3 regions of the Pseudomonas fulva genome follow, and region 1 is predicted to be linked to each of the others. Evidence: riboswitches for the same ligand, from Rfam matches in the RefSeq annotation. Region 1 holds a riboswitch; each other region holds the start of a gene.
What was found. Region 1 has a riboswitch for cobalamin ahead of cobG (precorrin-3B synthase). Riboswitches for the same ligand answer to the same signal wherever they lie in the genome.
Positions count from the first base shown of each region.

Region 2: another riboswitch for cobalamin. It lies ahead of K8U54_RS23360 (ABC transporter substrate-binding protein); the one in region 1 lies ahead of cobG (precorrin-3B synthase).
Region 3: another riboswitch for cobalamin. It lies ahead of K8U54_RS06285 (TonB-dependent receptor domain-containing protein); the one in region 1 lies ahead of cobG (precorrin-3B synthase).

Region 1 covers NZ_CP082928.1:2,288,669-2,293,658, reverse strand. The annotation lists gene K8U54_RS10255 (cobalt-precorrin-6A reductase) at 1-497, opposite strand, end outside; gene cbiE (precorrin-6y C5,15-methyltransferase (decarboxylating) subunit CbiE) at 494-1,699, opposite strand; cobalamin riboswitch at 2,041-2,374, shown strand; gene cobG (precorrin-3B synthase) at 2,471-3,826, shown strand; gene K8U54_RS10240 (precorrin-8X methylmutase) at 3,823-4,455, shown strand; gene K8U54_RS10235 (precorrin-2 C(20)-methyltransferase) at 4,479-4,990, shown strand, end outside.
Region 2 covers NZ_CP082928.1:5,052,377-5,057,366, forward strand. The annotation lists gene K8U54_RS23335 (ABC transporter ATP-binding protein) at 1-265, shown strand, start outside; gene K8U54_RS23340 (HEAT repeat domain-containing protein) at 262-1,242, shown strand; gene K8U54_RS23345 (DUF971 domain-containing protein) at 1,239-1,532, shown strand; gene ykgO (type B 50S ribosomal protein L36) at 1,881-2,036, opposite strand; gene K8U54_RS23355 (type B 50S ribosomal protein L31) at 2,033-2,293, opposite strand; cobalamin riboswitch at 2,547-2,742, shown strand; gene K8U54_RS23360 (ABC transporter substrate-binding protein) at 2,909-3,916, shown strand; gene K8U54_RS23365 (FecCD family ABC transporter permease) at 3,913-4,947, shown strand; gene K8U54_RS23370 (ABC transporter ATP-binding protein) at 4,944-4,990, shown strand, end outside.
Region 3 covers NZ_CP082928.1:1,386,169-1,391,158, forward strand. The annotation lists gene ispA ((2E,6E)-farnesyl diphosphate synthase) at 1-505, shown strand, start outside; gene dxs (1-deoxy-D-xylulose-5-phosphate synthase) at 623-2,524, shown strand; cobalamin riboswitch at 2,567-2,784, shown strand; gene K8U54_RS06285 (TonB-dependent receptor domain-containing protein) at 2,876-4,729, shown strand.

The DNA of each region.
Region 1 (4,990 bases):
GCACCGATCACTTCGGCGCGCTCGCCCGCCGGCTGGCCTTGCAGGCAACGTACCGTCCAGTGCTGATGGGCAGGAATCTCGTGCAAGTGCTCAAGCGGCTCGCGGCCCAGGGTGAACAGCGGCCGCTGGAATGGAGCCAAGGCGGCGATCAATGACGGCCAGTCGAACACCTCGCGCCAGTCATCGCCGGCCGATGCCATCCAGCCCGGCCGCCGCAGCGCCCAGCAGGGGATGCCGGCCTGTGCGGCGGCGCGTGCCGCGTTGCGGCTGATCTGCGCCGCGTAGGGATGGGTGGCGTCGACCAGCAACTCGATGCCCTCCCTGTGGATAAAGTCGGCCAACCCCTCGGCGCCGCCGAAGCCGCCAACGCGCATCTGGCAGGTCAGATCCTCCGGCACCTTGCCCAGCCCGGCCAGGCTGTAGATATGTTCGGCGCCGAGGCGGCGGGCGAGAGCCAGCGCTTCGCCGATGCCGCCGAGCAAGAGGATGCGCTTCATCGCGGCTTGTGGACTTCTAGCAAGGTGATCGGCAGGGCGCCGCGCCAGGTATCGAAGCCGCCGAGCGGTTTGGCCTGGGCGACCTCGATGCGGGTCAGCTCGCCGCCCCGTTCGCCGCGAAAGGCGATCAGCGCCGCCTCGCTCTGCAGGGTCACCGCATTGGCCACCAGGCGGCCGCCGGGCTTGAGCGCCTGCCAGCAACCTTGCAGCACGCCCGGCAGGGTGACGCCGCCGCCGATAAAGACCGCATCCGGCGCCGCCAACCCTTCCAGCGCCTCGGGCGCCCGTCCGGCCACCAGTTGCAGGCCCGGTACGCCCAGGGCATCACGGTTATGGGCGATATGGGCCTGGCGCCCTTCGTCGGCCTCGATGGCGATGGCGCGGCAGCTGGCATTCGCGCGCATCCACTCGATGCCGATGGAGCCGCAACCGGCGCCGACGTCCCAGAGCAGCTCGCCGGGCGATGGCGCCAGGCGCGACAGGGTAATCGCCCGTACGTCGCGCTTGGTCAGTTGGCCATCGTGGCGGTAGGCGTCATCCGGCAGGCCGGGCGTCAGCGGCAGGCGCTTGGCGTCAGCGCCAGCGAGGCACTCGATGGCCACCAGGTTGAGATCCGCTGCGCGCTCCAGCGACCAGCCTTCGGCCAGGCCATCGATACGCCGCTCGCGCTCGCCACCCAGGTGCTCGAAGACGCTCAGCCGGCTGGGGCCGAAGCCACGCTCACGGAGCAGTTCGGCGATGGCGGCGGGGCTGTCGCCATCGTTGCTCAGCACCAGCAGACGCATGCCGGGGTGGATCTGCGCCTGCAACGCCGCCAGCGGCCTGGCAACCAGGGACACCAGCGTGGTTCCCTGCAGCGGCCAGCCCAGGCGCGCCGCCGCCAGGGAAGCGGACGACGGCGCCGGCAGAATGCGCAGCTCGCCTGGCGCCAGCTCGCGGGCCAGGCTGGCGCCGACGCCAAACAACATCGGGTCGCCGCTGGCCAGCACGCACACCGGCGTGCCGCGCTCTTCGAGCACCGCCGCCAGGGAGAACGGCTTCGGCCACTGGAGGCGCGTGGCCCGGATGCAAGGGGGCAACAGCGCCAGCTGGCGCTCGCTGCCGACCACTCGCTCGGCCGCCAGCAACGCATGCCGCGCCGCCTTGCCGAGGCCGGGGTAGCCGTCTTCACCGATGCCCACGACGGTCAGCCAGGGGGTCATTTCTTAGTCCTCATCATTGGCAGCCAACAGTGATTGGGTGTTCAAAGGCAATGGCAGCCATCGGCGCAGTATTTGTGGGAGCGGGCGGGGACGCCCAGTCCATGCCCGCGATTTTTCGCGCGCATGGCGCGCTCCCACAATGGATAGGAGAGCGGCCGCTTCCGCCACTTAGCCGCCAAAATCAGCGAGCCTGGGGTGAAAGATCGCGAACAGATTCTAAAGCGGATCGCCACCGACCCCTCCTAAGAAAGCCATCTTTACGGCGATCGATATCACCACATCGCGGCCATGCCACTGTGCGATCCGACGACGCGGCTTTTCATCCCGGCGGGCAAAGCGGGCATAATAGCGCTTCTGTCGGTGCCCAGCGGCTACATGTGAGCCAATGCGGCCTAAGAGGGAACACGAGAAAACCTGTTCAATATCTAGCGAGCTAGAGCCCTGCAAGGCAGAAATTGGCGAGGAAGCGGAGTGTACTTCTGTACATGAGCATTCCGAGACGGTTTCTAACGCGGCAGGGCCGACGCGCAGCAGATATTGGGCAGGTTTTCCGCCGTGGCTGCCCCCGCAACTGTTGCAGCGAGCGCCTGCGCCAATCGCCACTGGGAAACCGGGAAGGCCGGCCACGCGCCATGACCTGCGAGCCAGGAGACCTGCCGACCGATTCAGTCGCATGTGCCCACACCGGGCGGGGTGTCCCGGTGAGAGAAGCTGACCCTTCCCTGGCCTATCCTCGAACGGATGCCCATGTGACCCGACTCCGGTGATCCGTTGAAACAGGCTTTTCGCATTCCAACCCCTGCTGTTCGCCCCTCGGCCTGTCCGGGGTTGCTGCGTATCGTGCAGGCGAAGGATGGCGGTATCTGCCGCATCAAGCTGCCCGGTGGGCGCCTCGAAGCCGAGCAGGCCGAGCGCATTGCCAGGGCCGCGCAGCAACATGCTGGCGGGGTGATCGAAGCCACCAACCGCGGCAATCTGCAGATTCGCGGGATTTGCGCGGGCAATGAAGATGCACTGATCGGCGAGCTGCTGGATGCAGGCCTCGGCCCCAGCACGCCCGGCGCCGATGACGTGCGCAACCTGATGGTCAGCCCGGCCGCCGGCGTCGATCCGCTGGCGCCTGTGGATATCTCGCCGCTGGCCGCCGAGCTGCTGGCCACCCTGGAAAACACGCCGCGCCTGCATGCCCTGTCGCCGAAGTTCGCTCTGCTGCTCGACGGCGGCGAACGCCTGGCGATGCTCGAACACCCCCACGATATCTGGCTCAGCGCCCTGCCCCTCGATGACGGCATCGGCTATGCCTTCGGCCTGGCCGGTTGCCCGCCGGTCACGGCAGAAGATGCACCCGCACTGGCGGTGGTGCCCCAAGCCCTGGCTCATAAGCTGGTGATCGCCCTGCTCGACCTGTTTCTGGAGCTGGCTGCGCCCGAGCAGACACGCATGCGCCATTTGCTGGAAATCCATTCGCCTGCCGAGCTGCTGCAGCGTCTGCAGGCTCGGCTGGGAGACGCACTGCTGCCGGCAGGCGACTGGCGCCGCAACCCGGCGCAAGCCAATGCCCATCTCGGTATCCACAAGCAGCGCCAGCCGGGGCTCGTGCATATCGGCGCCGCCACCGTGCTCGGTCGGCTGGAGGCCGAGCAACTGCTCGGCCTGGCGGATCTCGCCCGCCGTCATGGCGATGGCGCCCTGCGCCTGACGCCCTGGCAGAGCGTGCTGCTGCCCAATGTTGCCGAGGCGGCTGCCGATGGGGTTATCCACAGCCTGCATGGGCTGGGCCTGCTGGCCGATGCCAGCACGCCGTTGGCCCGCATCATCGCCTGCACCGGCGCCAGCGGTTGCGCCAAGGGCCTGGCCGACACCAAGGCCGATGCCCTGCGCCTGGCCGAACTGCTCCCTGCTGGCAACGAGCAGCCGGGCATTCACCTCACCGGCTGCAGCCGCTCCTGCGCCGCCGCCCATCGCGCGCCCTTCACCTTGCTGGCGGTGGCCGAGGGTCGTTACGACCTGTTCGCCCGCCAGCCCCCCGGCAGCGGCTTCGGCCACTTGCTGGGCCACCACCTGACACCTGACGAGGCCGCCGAATTGCTGGCCTCGCTCACCGCTACCCGGAGTTTCACCCGATGACCGATTACATCCGCGATGGTCAGGAGATCTATCGCAATTCCTTCGCCATCATCCGCGCCGAGGCCGACCTGAGCGGCATTCCGGCTGACCTGGAGAAGCTCGCGGTGCGGGTCATCCACGCCTGCGGCATGGTCGATGTGGTGCAGGATCTGCGCTTCTCACCGGGTGCCGGCGCGGCCGGGCGTGAAGCGCTGGCCAGGGGCGCGGCGATTCTCTGCGACGCACGCATGGTCGCCGAAGGCGTGACCCGTGCACGGCTGCAGGCCGCCAACCCGGTGATCTGTACCCTCAACGATGCCGGCGTACCGGAGCTGGCCAAGCAGCTCGGCAACACCCGCTCGGCGGTGGCCCTGGAACACTGGCGCGAGCACCTGCAAGGCTCGGTGGTGGTGATCGGCAATGCGCCGACGGCGCTGTTCTACCTGCTCGACATGCTCGCCGCAGGTGCGCCCAAGCCGGCGCTGATCCTCGGCTTCCCGGTCGGTTTCGTCGGCGCCGCCGAATCCAAGGACCTGCTCGCCGCCACCTACGCCGAGCATGCCGTGCCCTACGTGATCGTCCAGGGCCGCCGCGGCGGCAGTGCCATGGCCGCGGCAGCGATCAACGCCCTGGCCACGGAGGTCGAGTGATGACCGGTATGGACCGCCCCGGCATGGGCCGCCCCGGCAAAGGTCGCCTGCTCGGCCTGGGCGTAGGCCCGGGCGACCCGGAGCTGATCACCCTCAAGGCCCTGCGCTTGCTGAAAGCGGCGCCCGTGGTCGGCTATTTCGTGGCCAAGGCCAAGGCCAACGTCGGCCAGGGCGGCAATGCCTTCGGCATCATCGAGGCCCATCTGGATGAAGCCCAGCAGCGCCTGCCGCTGGTCTACCCGGTGACCACCGAGAAGCTCGAGCCGCCGCTGACCTACGAAGGCGTGATCAGCGACTTCTACGACACCTGCGCGGTGCAGATCGCCGAGCACCTGGACGCCGGCCGCGACGTGGCGGTGATCTGCGAGGGCGACCCGTTCTTCTACGGCTCCTACATGTACCTGCACGACCGCCTGGCCGAGCGCTACGAGGCCGAGGTGATTCCCGGCGTCTGCTCGATGCTCGGCAGCGCCGCGGTGCTCGGCGTGCCACTGGTGTACCGCAACCAGAGCCTGTCGGTGCTCTCCGGCGTGCT
Region 2 (4,990 bases), 2.7 Mb from region 1:
GGTGTTCGTCACCCATGACATCGACGAAGCCCTGTTCCTGGCCGATCGCATTTTGGTGATGAGCCCGCGACCGGGCCGCTTTATCGAAGACTTGCGCCTGGACTTCCGTCGCCCACGCCACGCCGGCCTGTTGACCAGTCCCGACTTCGTGCAACTCAAGCGCCACTGTCTGGAATTGCTGCGCCATGAAGAAGGCCGTGAGCTGCCGCGCCTGACGCCGCTCGGCCTGCCTACCGAACATCCGCCATTGCGAGTAGCGCTATGACCAACCCGAACAACGATATAAGCACCGACAACCCCGACATTCTCGACCTGCTGCCGCGCCTGCAGGATGGCGACGCCGGGGTGCGACGCATCGCTCTGATCGAACTGGCCGACCTGGAAGAACCAGAGGCGTTGCCCTGGTTGACCCAGGCGCTGACCCGGGACAGCTCTGCCGATGTGCGGGCCGAAGCGGCGCGGCTGCTGGAAGCCTGGGAGGAGCCCGAGGTGGTCGACGCGCTCTGTGCGGCGCTGACCGATGCCGACGCCCGGGTACGCGGCGCGGCGGCGCAGAGCCTCAGCGAACTGAAGAGCGCTGAGGCGGGCCGTGTGGTGTTGCCCTGGGCCGTTCATGCCGACGCCTTCGTACGCGCCAGCGCGTTGCGTGCCTTGCGTGAGTTGCGCCTGATCGACAGCGTACCCACCGCTGTTGCGGCGCTGCAGGATAGCGATGCCTTCGTGCGTCGCGAGGCGGTGGGCATTCTTGGCTGGCTCAAGCAAAGCGATGCCTTGCCCCTGTTGGCGCGCCTGGCCAGTGACGATAGCGATACCGAAGTACGCCGTGCGGCAACCGGCGCTTTGGGCCTGGCCAGCGACGACAGCGTGCTGCCGGCTCTAAAGGCGGCGCTCAAGGATCGTGAATGGCAGGTGCGCGAAGAAGCAGCCACCACGCTGGGTAAGGTCGGCCAGGCGACGGCCGGCCCCGCGCTGCTGGAGGCGCTGAGCGACAGCTACTGGCAGGTGCGCCTGCGCGCGGTGCGCTCGCTCGGTCGCTTGCGCTTCGCAGCGGCGCATGACGGGCTGGTGGAATTGCTCGGGCACGCCATCAGCAACCTGCGCAAGGAGTCCGCGCTGGCGCTTGGCGAACTGGGCGACGATCAGGCACTGCCCGCACTGCTGGCTGTCGAGCACGATGCCGACCCGGAAGTGCGCAAGGCCGTGCGGATCGCCATCGGCCAGTTGCGCCTGCAAAAAGCATGAACCAGGCGCCCGTCGCAGTACGCAACAGTGCCACACAAGCCACGCTGACCGTGGATTGGGGGCAAGGGCAGGTTCTGGTGCTCGGCCATGGCCGCCTGCGTGCTGCGTGCCCATGCTCGAAATGCCGGGCGGCCCGGTTGGCGCAGCGTATCGATGTGGTGCCGGATGGCATACGCATCACGGCGATCCATGCCCAGGGCTATGGTGTGCAACTGATGTTCGACGATGGTCACGACCGCGGTATCTATCCCTGGCGTTATTTGCGTGAGCTGGGGGAGGTGGCAGGTTGAGTTGGCCATGCTTGTCGCATGGCCTGGTCGTCGCGGTGCCATCTGCGGGATGACCGAAAATCGCTTCGCGCCGAGGGCGATGCTCCTACCGACATGGCGTCGAACCGTCGATATTGCAGGCTCCTCGATACTGTAGGAGCCTGCTTGCGGGCGAATGGTTGTCGCGCCGCAGATGTTGAGAACGGCCACCATCGCATTCGCGCCGAGGGCGACGCTCCTACCGGCATGGTGTCGAACCGTCGATTTTGCACACGCCTCGATACTGTAGCCGCGCCCTGCGGCGAGTGCTTGTTGCGACGCGGCCTTGGAAAGATGGCTGCAATCGCGCCGCGATGGCGATGCAGGCACTTATCCCTTGTTCTTGCGTTGTGGCTTGGGCCGGCCCTGCACGCACTTGAAGCGCGGCTCGGTCTTGCAGATCACGTAGATGCGGCCGCGACGTTTGACGATCTGGCAGTCGCGATGACGCAACTTGGCCTGTTTAAGCGAGGCGACTACTTTCATGCCTTGGCTCCTGCGAAGCCTGCAAAGCGCTTGTTGAAGCCAGCCACACGGCCTTCGCTGGTGACCTGGCGCTGCTGGCCGGTATAGATGGGATGGGAGGCGCTGGACACGTCCAGGGTGACGTAGGGATAGGTGTTGCCATCGCTGTGTTGACGAGTCTTGTCGGTGTCGACCGTCGAGCCGATCAACCAGTAGGCGTCAGCAGCGACGTCGTGGAACAGAACAGGGCGATAGGTGGGGTGAATACCTGGTTTCATGAGAGCTCCGATAATTACGTTATAAGATAACATTTATAGTGTTGTTGATTATGATTCCCATTGCAAGTTCTGGGTCGATAATTTCAGGGGCCATGCGTGGCCGGGCATCAAGAGCTGATTCGGCTTGCTAAAATGTTATGTTGTAACAATAATGGCCGCGCTTTTGCGCAGGGCACTGCGTGGGCTTGGCTGGATCCGATTGCAGTCGGTGAACGGAAACTGCGGCAAAGCGCTGCAGGCGGATCACTTAATCGTTTAAGATGCCGCCGCCGGTTTCCGCGAGGAATTAATAGGGAATCCGTCGCCGCCTCTGGTGGCCAAACGGAACTGCCCCCGCAACTGTAGGTACCGAGCAGCGCTGCATTCGTGTCACTGGAATCGCTTCCGGGAAGGCCGCCGCGCTGCATGGACGTACCAGTCAGGAGACCTGCCGGCATGGGTCTGATTCCGCTTCTGCGGGCAGGGCCAGTAATCGAACCGCCGGCGGGGTGTCCGGGAGGGGCATCCGTGATCACTTCCCGCAAGGGACAGGTGCGGCCATGGTCGCGCAGCGTGATGTGTTCTCCAGCCTACGCACTGCCGTTATGCGTATTTGTTGATTAGGAGATCACCCGCATGTTCGTACCACGCCTTGCCGTCATCGGCGCCGCCCTGGCGCTGTCTTCCATGGCCCATGCCGCCGGCCCGACCCAATACCCGCTCACCCTGGAAAACTGCGGCCAGTCGCTAACGTTCGCAAAAAGCCCCGGCAACGCCGTGACCATCGGCCAGGCAGGTACCGAAATCCTTTATTCCCTGGGCCTGGGCGAACGCCTGGCCGGCACCTCGCTGTGGTTCAGCCACGTGTTGCCCGAATTCGAGGAGCAGAATGCCAAGGTGCCGCGCCTGGCCGACAACGACCCAAGCTTCGAATCGGTGATCGGCAAGCGCCCGGGCCTGGTAGCGGTGCAGTTCGAGTGGATGGTGGGCGAGCAGGGCGTGGTGGGTACGCGCAAGCAATTCCACGACCTGAACATTCCCACCTACATCATGCCGACCGACTGCGAAGGCAAGGACAACCTGGTCGGCGCAGACGGCACCCGCCTGCAGCCGTTCCAGATCGACAGCCTGTACAAGAGCATCAACCAGCTGGCGCAGATCTTCGACGTGCAGGACAAGGGCGACGCCCTGGTCGCCGACCTGCAGAAGCGCCTGGCCGCGGCGGTGGCCGGTGCCGAGCAGCGCCAGGCCCAGGATATTTCCGCGCTGTTCTGGTTCTCCAGCCCGGACATGGATCTGGACCCGTACGTGGCTGGCCAGAAGGGCGTGGCCGACTACATGATGAAGTCCCTGGGGCTGCGCAACGTGGTCGAGTCCAGCGAGGAGTGGCCGAGCGTCGGCTGGGAAACCCTGGCCAAGGCCAATCCCACGGTGCTGGTGCTGGCGCGCATGGACCGTCGCCGCTTTCCCGCCGACGACGTGGAGAAGAAGCTCGAGTTCCTGCGCAACGACCCGGTCGCCAAGCACATGGACGCCGTCAAGAACGGGCGCATCGTGATCATCGACGCCGATGGCATGCAGGCCTCGCTGCGGATGATCACCGGCATCGAAACCCTCGCCAAGGCCGTTGACGAATTCCAATGATCGCGCGCAGTTCTCGCCTGTTCCTGCTGACCATCGCCTGCCTGCTGCTTCTTGGTGTGGCGGTGATCGCCGGAGTCGCCCTGGGCGAAACCCGCATTGCGCCCTCGGTGGTGTTCCAGGTGCTGGCCAACAAGCTGTTCGCGGCAGGCTTCGTGCTCGACCCGATCGATGAGGGCATCGTCTGGAATTACCGCCTGACCCGCGCCCTGGTCGCTGCCAGCTGCGGGGCCGGGCTGGCGGTGTCCGGCGTGGTGCTGCAGGCATTGCTGCGCAACCCCCTGGCCGATCCCTACCTGCTGGGTATATCTGCCGGCGCCTCGACCGGCGCGGTTTCCGTGGCATTGCTCGGCTTGGGCGCCGGCATGCTGACGCTGTCCATGGGCGCCTTTCTCGGCGCGGTCGCCGCCTTCGCCCTGGTCGCGCTGCTGGCCCGTGCTGCGGGTGGCGGGGCGATCAGCGGCAGTGCTCAGATCATTCTGGCCGGTATCGCCGGTTCCCAGCTGTTCAATGCGCTGACCTCGTTTCTGATCACCAAGTCGGCCAGCGCCGAGCAGGCCCGCGGCATCATGTTCTGGCTGCTCGGCAACCTCAGCGGGGTCGACTGGCAGGACGTACTGCTGGCCGTGCCCATGGCGCTGGCCGGGGTCCTGCTGGTCGCCTGGCACACCCGGGCGCTGGACGCCTTCACCTTCGGCGCCGAGTCGGCGGCCTCCCTGGGCGTGCCGGTGCGCCGGGTACAGGCCACCTTGATCGCCTGCACCGCCCTGGTCACGGCGGTGATGGTGTCGATCGTCGGCTCCATCGGTTTCGTCGGCCTGGTGATCCCCCACGCCGCGCGGCTGCTGGTCGGTGCGCGGCATGGCCGGCTGGTGCCGGTCTCGGCACTGATCGGTGCGGTGTTCCTGATCGCCGCCGATGTGCTGTCGCGCACGGCGATCAATGGCCAGGTGCTGCCGATCGGCGTGGTCACCGCTCTGGTCGGCGCGCCGGCGTTCGCGGTGATTCTGGTGCGCGGGAGGCGAGCGCGATGAGCACCGTGTTGCAGTGCAGCGACCTGGGCTGGTCGGTAAAGGG
Region 3 (4,990 bases), 900 kb from region 1:
GCACAACCCGCAGAGCGCCGAGATTCGCCTGAGCATGTTCCAGGCCCTGGCCGATGCGGCAGGCCCGGCCGGCATGGTCGGTGGCCAGGCCATCGACCTCGGCTCGGTGGGCCAGCAATTGCAGCAACCGGCACTGGAAACCATGCATCGCCACAAGACCGGTGCGCTGATCGAAGCCAGCGTGCGCCTCGGCGCCCTGGCCAGCGGTCGTGCCGATGAACAAGCCCTGGCGGCGCTTAGCACCTACGCCCGTGCCGTTGGCCTGGCCTTCCAGGTGCAGGACGACATCCTCGACGTGGAAAGCGATACCGCGACCCTGGGCAAGACCCAGGGCAAGGACCAGGCGAACGACAAGCCCACCTACCCCGCTCTGCTCGGCATGGCCGCGGCCAAGGCCTACGCCCTGGAACTGCGCGACCAGGCGCTGCAAGCGCTGCAGCCGTTCAGTGATGCCGCCGAACCGTTGCGCGAGCTGGCGCGTTATATCGTCGAACGGCGCAACTGAACCGCTGTCTATCTGACATCGCTGCTGCGGCAACCACGCCCAAGTCCTCCCTTGGGCTAGGGTCATCGCATCAGGTAGACTGCCCCACTATTTTGAATTCCTATAACGACTCGCCTGATGCCGACGACTTTCCACGAGATTCCCCGCGAACGCCCGCTGACGCCGCTGCTCGACCGCGCCAACACGCCGGATGAGTTGCGCCGCCTTGGCGAAGCCGAGCTGGAAACCCTGGCGGATGAACTGCGCCAGTACCTGCTCTACACGGTCGGCCAGACCGGCGGGCATTTCGGTGCCGGCCTCGGGGTGATCGAGCTGACCGTCGCCCTGCACTACGTCTTCGATACGCCCGACGACCGCCTGGTGTGGGACGTCGGCCATCAGGCCTACCCGCACAAGATCCTCACCGGCCGCCGCGAGCGCATGGGCACCCTGCGCCAGAAGGACGGCATCGCTGCCTTCCCGCGTCGCTCGGAAAGCGAGTACGACACCTTTGGCGTCGGTCATTCCAGCACCTCGATCAGCGCCGCACTGGGCATGGCCATCGCCGCCCAGCGCCAGGGCAGCAAGCGCAAGTCGGTGGCGGTGATCGGCGACGGCGCGCTGACCGCCGGCATGGCCTTCGAAGCGCTCAACCACGCTGCCGACGTGAAGGCCAACATGCTGGTGGTACTCAACGACAACGACATGTCGATCTCCAAGAACGTCGGCGGTCTGTCCAACTACCTGGCCAAGATTCTCTCCAGCCGCACCTACGCCAACGTGCGCGAAGGCAGCAAGAAGGTGCTGTCCAAGCTGCCCGGCGCCTGGGAAATCGCCCGCAAGACCGAAGAGCACGCCAAGGGCATGCTGGTCTCCGGCACCCTGTTCGAAGAGCTGGGCTGGAACTACATCGGCCCCATCGACGGCCACGACCTGCCGACCCTGCTGGCCACCCTGCGCAACATGCGCGACCTGGAGGGCCTGCAGTTCCTCCACGTGGTCACCAAGAAGGGCAAGGGCTTCGCGCCAGCCGAGGTCGACCCGATCGTCTACCACGCCATTACCAAGCTGGAGCCGATCAACGCGCCGGCCAAGGTGAAGGCGCCGTCCGGCCCGAAATACTCCAGCGTGTTCGGCCAGTGGCTGTGCGAGATGGCCGCCCATGACGAACGCCTGATGGCGGTCACCCCGGCCATGAAGGAAGGCTCGGACCTGGTGGCCTTCAGCGAACGCCACCCGGATCGATACTTCGACGTGGCCATCGCCGAGCAGCACGCGGTGACGCTGGCCGCCGGCATGGCCTGTGAAGGCGCCAAGCCGGTGGTGGCGATCTACTCGACCTTCCTGCAGCGCGCCTACGACCAGCTGATCCACGATGTCGCGGTGCAGAACCTCGACGTGCTGTTCGCCATCGACCGCGCCGGCCTGGTCGGCGAAGACGGCCCGACCCACGCGGGCAGCTTCGACCTCTCTTACCTGCGCTGCATCCCCGGCATGCTGATCATGACGCCGAGCGATGAGAACGAGCTGCACCACATGCTCACCACCGGCTACCAGTTCACTGGCCCGGCGGCGGTGCGTTACCCCCGCGGCAGCGGCCCGAACGCCACCATCGACCGCGAACTCACGCCGCTGCCGATCGGCAAGGGCGTGGTGCGTCGCCAGGGCGCCGGCGTGGCCCTGCTGGTGTTCGGTGTGCAGCTGAGTGAGGCCCTGCGCGTCGGCGAAACCCTGGACGCCACGGTGGTCGACATGCGCTTCGTCAAACCCCTCGACGAAGCGCTGGTCAGCGAACTGGCCGCCAGCCACGACCTGCTGGTGACCATCGAGGAAAACAGCGTGATGGGCGGCGCCGGCAGCGCCGTCAGCGAATTCCTCGCCAGCCAGGGCACGCTCAAGCCGATGCTGCACCTGGGCCTGCCCGACAGCTATGTCGAGCACGCCCGTCCCGACCAGATGCTCGCCGAGTGCGGCCTGGACGAAGCCGGCATCGAAGCGGCCGTGCGTCAGCGTCTTGAGAAAGGCTCAAGCAGAGCCTGACCGACTTGCTTGTATTTCATGCAGTCACCTTCTAAGGTACGCCTCGTTCACCTCCTGCCAGGTGCCCGCGGCGCTGCCACGCCGCGCGTTAAACGGGAAGTCGGTGCGCTCGCTACGCGCGCCAAGCCGATGCTGCCCCCGCAACGGTAATCGACCGCAATCAGCCGATTGCACAGCCGCTCAACCGCCACTGGGCCTACCGGGAAGGCGAGCGGTTGCCGGTCGAAAGCCCGGATACCGGCCTTGCAGGACGAGACGCGTGTTGCGGAGGGCACCACCGTCAGGCGTCAGCGTGCGCTGCGCTTGCGCTCGCCCTCCTCGAAAGTCTGCCGACCTGCGAGGACACCCACCATGAAACAGCTTCACCTGATGCTCGCCTGCGCCCTGTCGCCAGGCCTGGCACTCGCGGCCACCACGAGCTACGACGAGGCGCTCAAGCTCTCGGAGACCGTGGTAACCGGCAACCGAGACGTGCAGCCGCGCGAACAGAGCAGCACGCCCACCACGGTATTCACCCGCGCCGACATCGAGCGCCTGCAGCCCGGCAGCGTGCTCGACCTGCTGAGCCGGGTGCCGGGGGTGCAGGTGACCCGCGCCGGTGGCCGCGGCAGCACCAGTGGCCTGTACATTCGCGGCACCAAGACCGCACAGAGCCTGGTGCTGGTCGACGGCCAGCGCATCGGCTCGGCCTCTGCTGGTGGCGCGCCGCTGGAATACCTGAATGTCGAGCAGATCGAACGTGTCGAGGTGTTGCGCGGCTCACGCTCGGCCATTCACGGTGCCGATGCGATTGGCGGTGTGGTGCAGATTTTCACCCGTCGGGCTACGGGCGAAGGGCTCAACCCGCGCCTGCGCGTCGGCTATGGGTCGAACCACAGCTGGGAACGCAGCCTGGGCCTGTCCGGTGGCGATGCCGACACTCGTTTCAACCTCGGCCTGAGCGCCGACGACACCCGCGGCATCAATCGCACCCATGCCCCCGTGGCGCCGGACAGCGACCGCGACGCCTACCGCAACAACGCCTTGAGCGCCAACCTCAGCCACCGTTTCAGCGAAACGCTGGAAGCCGGCTTCAGCGTGCTCGACCAGCGCGGCGAGAGCGAATACGACGGTGGCTGGGAAGGCGCCTACCCGTACGCCGACTATCAGCTGACCAGCTACTCCGGGTTCCTCGACGCCCAGTTGCTGCCTGACTGGAAAAGCCGCCTGGAAGTCGGCCACAGCGAGAACCGCTCCGTCGAGCGTTTCGATGACGTGCCCGCCAGCAGCCCCTTCAACACCTACCGCGACAGCCTGGCCTGGCTCAACACCCTCGACCTGGGCAACGGCCACAGCCTGCTGCTCGGCGCCGATGGCTACCAGGAACGGCTCAACAGCAATACCGCCTACGCCGAGGACAGCCGCTGGAACCACGCCCTGCTCGCGCAGCACCGTTACCGCGGCGAGCGCTTCAATACCGAACTGGGCCTGCGCCACGAGAAGAACCAACAGTTCGGCAGCGCCAACACGGTAAGCGCGGCCCTGGGTTACCAGCTCGATGCGCGCAACGAGCTGATCTTCTCCTACGCAGAGGGCTTCCGCGCGCCGACTTTCAACGACCTCTACTGGCCAGGTGGCGGCAACCCGGACCTGCAGCCGGAGACCTCCAAATCCTACGAGTTGCAGTGGCGCAGCCAGGTAGCCGAGCGCACGGCGCTGCAAGCCTCGGTGTACCGTACCGACCTGCGTGATGCGATCAGCGGCTGGCCCGCCGAGAACCTCGACAAGGCGCGCATCAACGGCTTCGAAGGCAGCCTGCAGCATGAACTGCTGGGCTGGCAGGCCGCCCTCGGCCTGAGCCTGATCGATCCGCGCGACCGCAGCACCGGCAAGCTATTGAATCGCCGCGCCAAGCGCACCCTGAGCCTGGACATGGATCGCCAGTTCGGCGACTGGTCATTCGGCGCCACCTGGCAGGCGGTCAGCCGTACCTACGACGACGTCGACAATCAGCGCGGGATCGCCGGCCATGGGCTGCTTGGCCTGCGCGGCAACTGGCAGGCGACACCGGAGCTGGCGCTGGGCCTGAAGGTGGACAACGTGCTGGACAAAGGTTACGGCCGCGCCCAGTACAGTCATGGAAGCTGGCCCGTGACGAACTACAGCGAATACCGCGAGGAAGGCCGCACGGCCCTGCTGTCACTGACCTGGGCCCCGGCCCTCTGAGGACCGTTCACGCACTTGTCCACTGGCAAACCCGAATCCGTATCCCGATGAATTGGCGGCAGAGTGGCGGAAGCGGCCGTTCCCCTATCCTGTGGGAACGGGCCATGCCCGTGATTTTTCGCGGGCATGGACTGGGCGCCCCCGCCCGCTCCCACAGGTACCGCATCGATTGCCGCTTTTGCCTTTCTGCCATCACTGCTCGTGGCGCCTCGTCGAAGAGCATGGAGGCCTGAGTCAGTAAGTGGCCCGCAAGCGGCACCT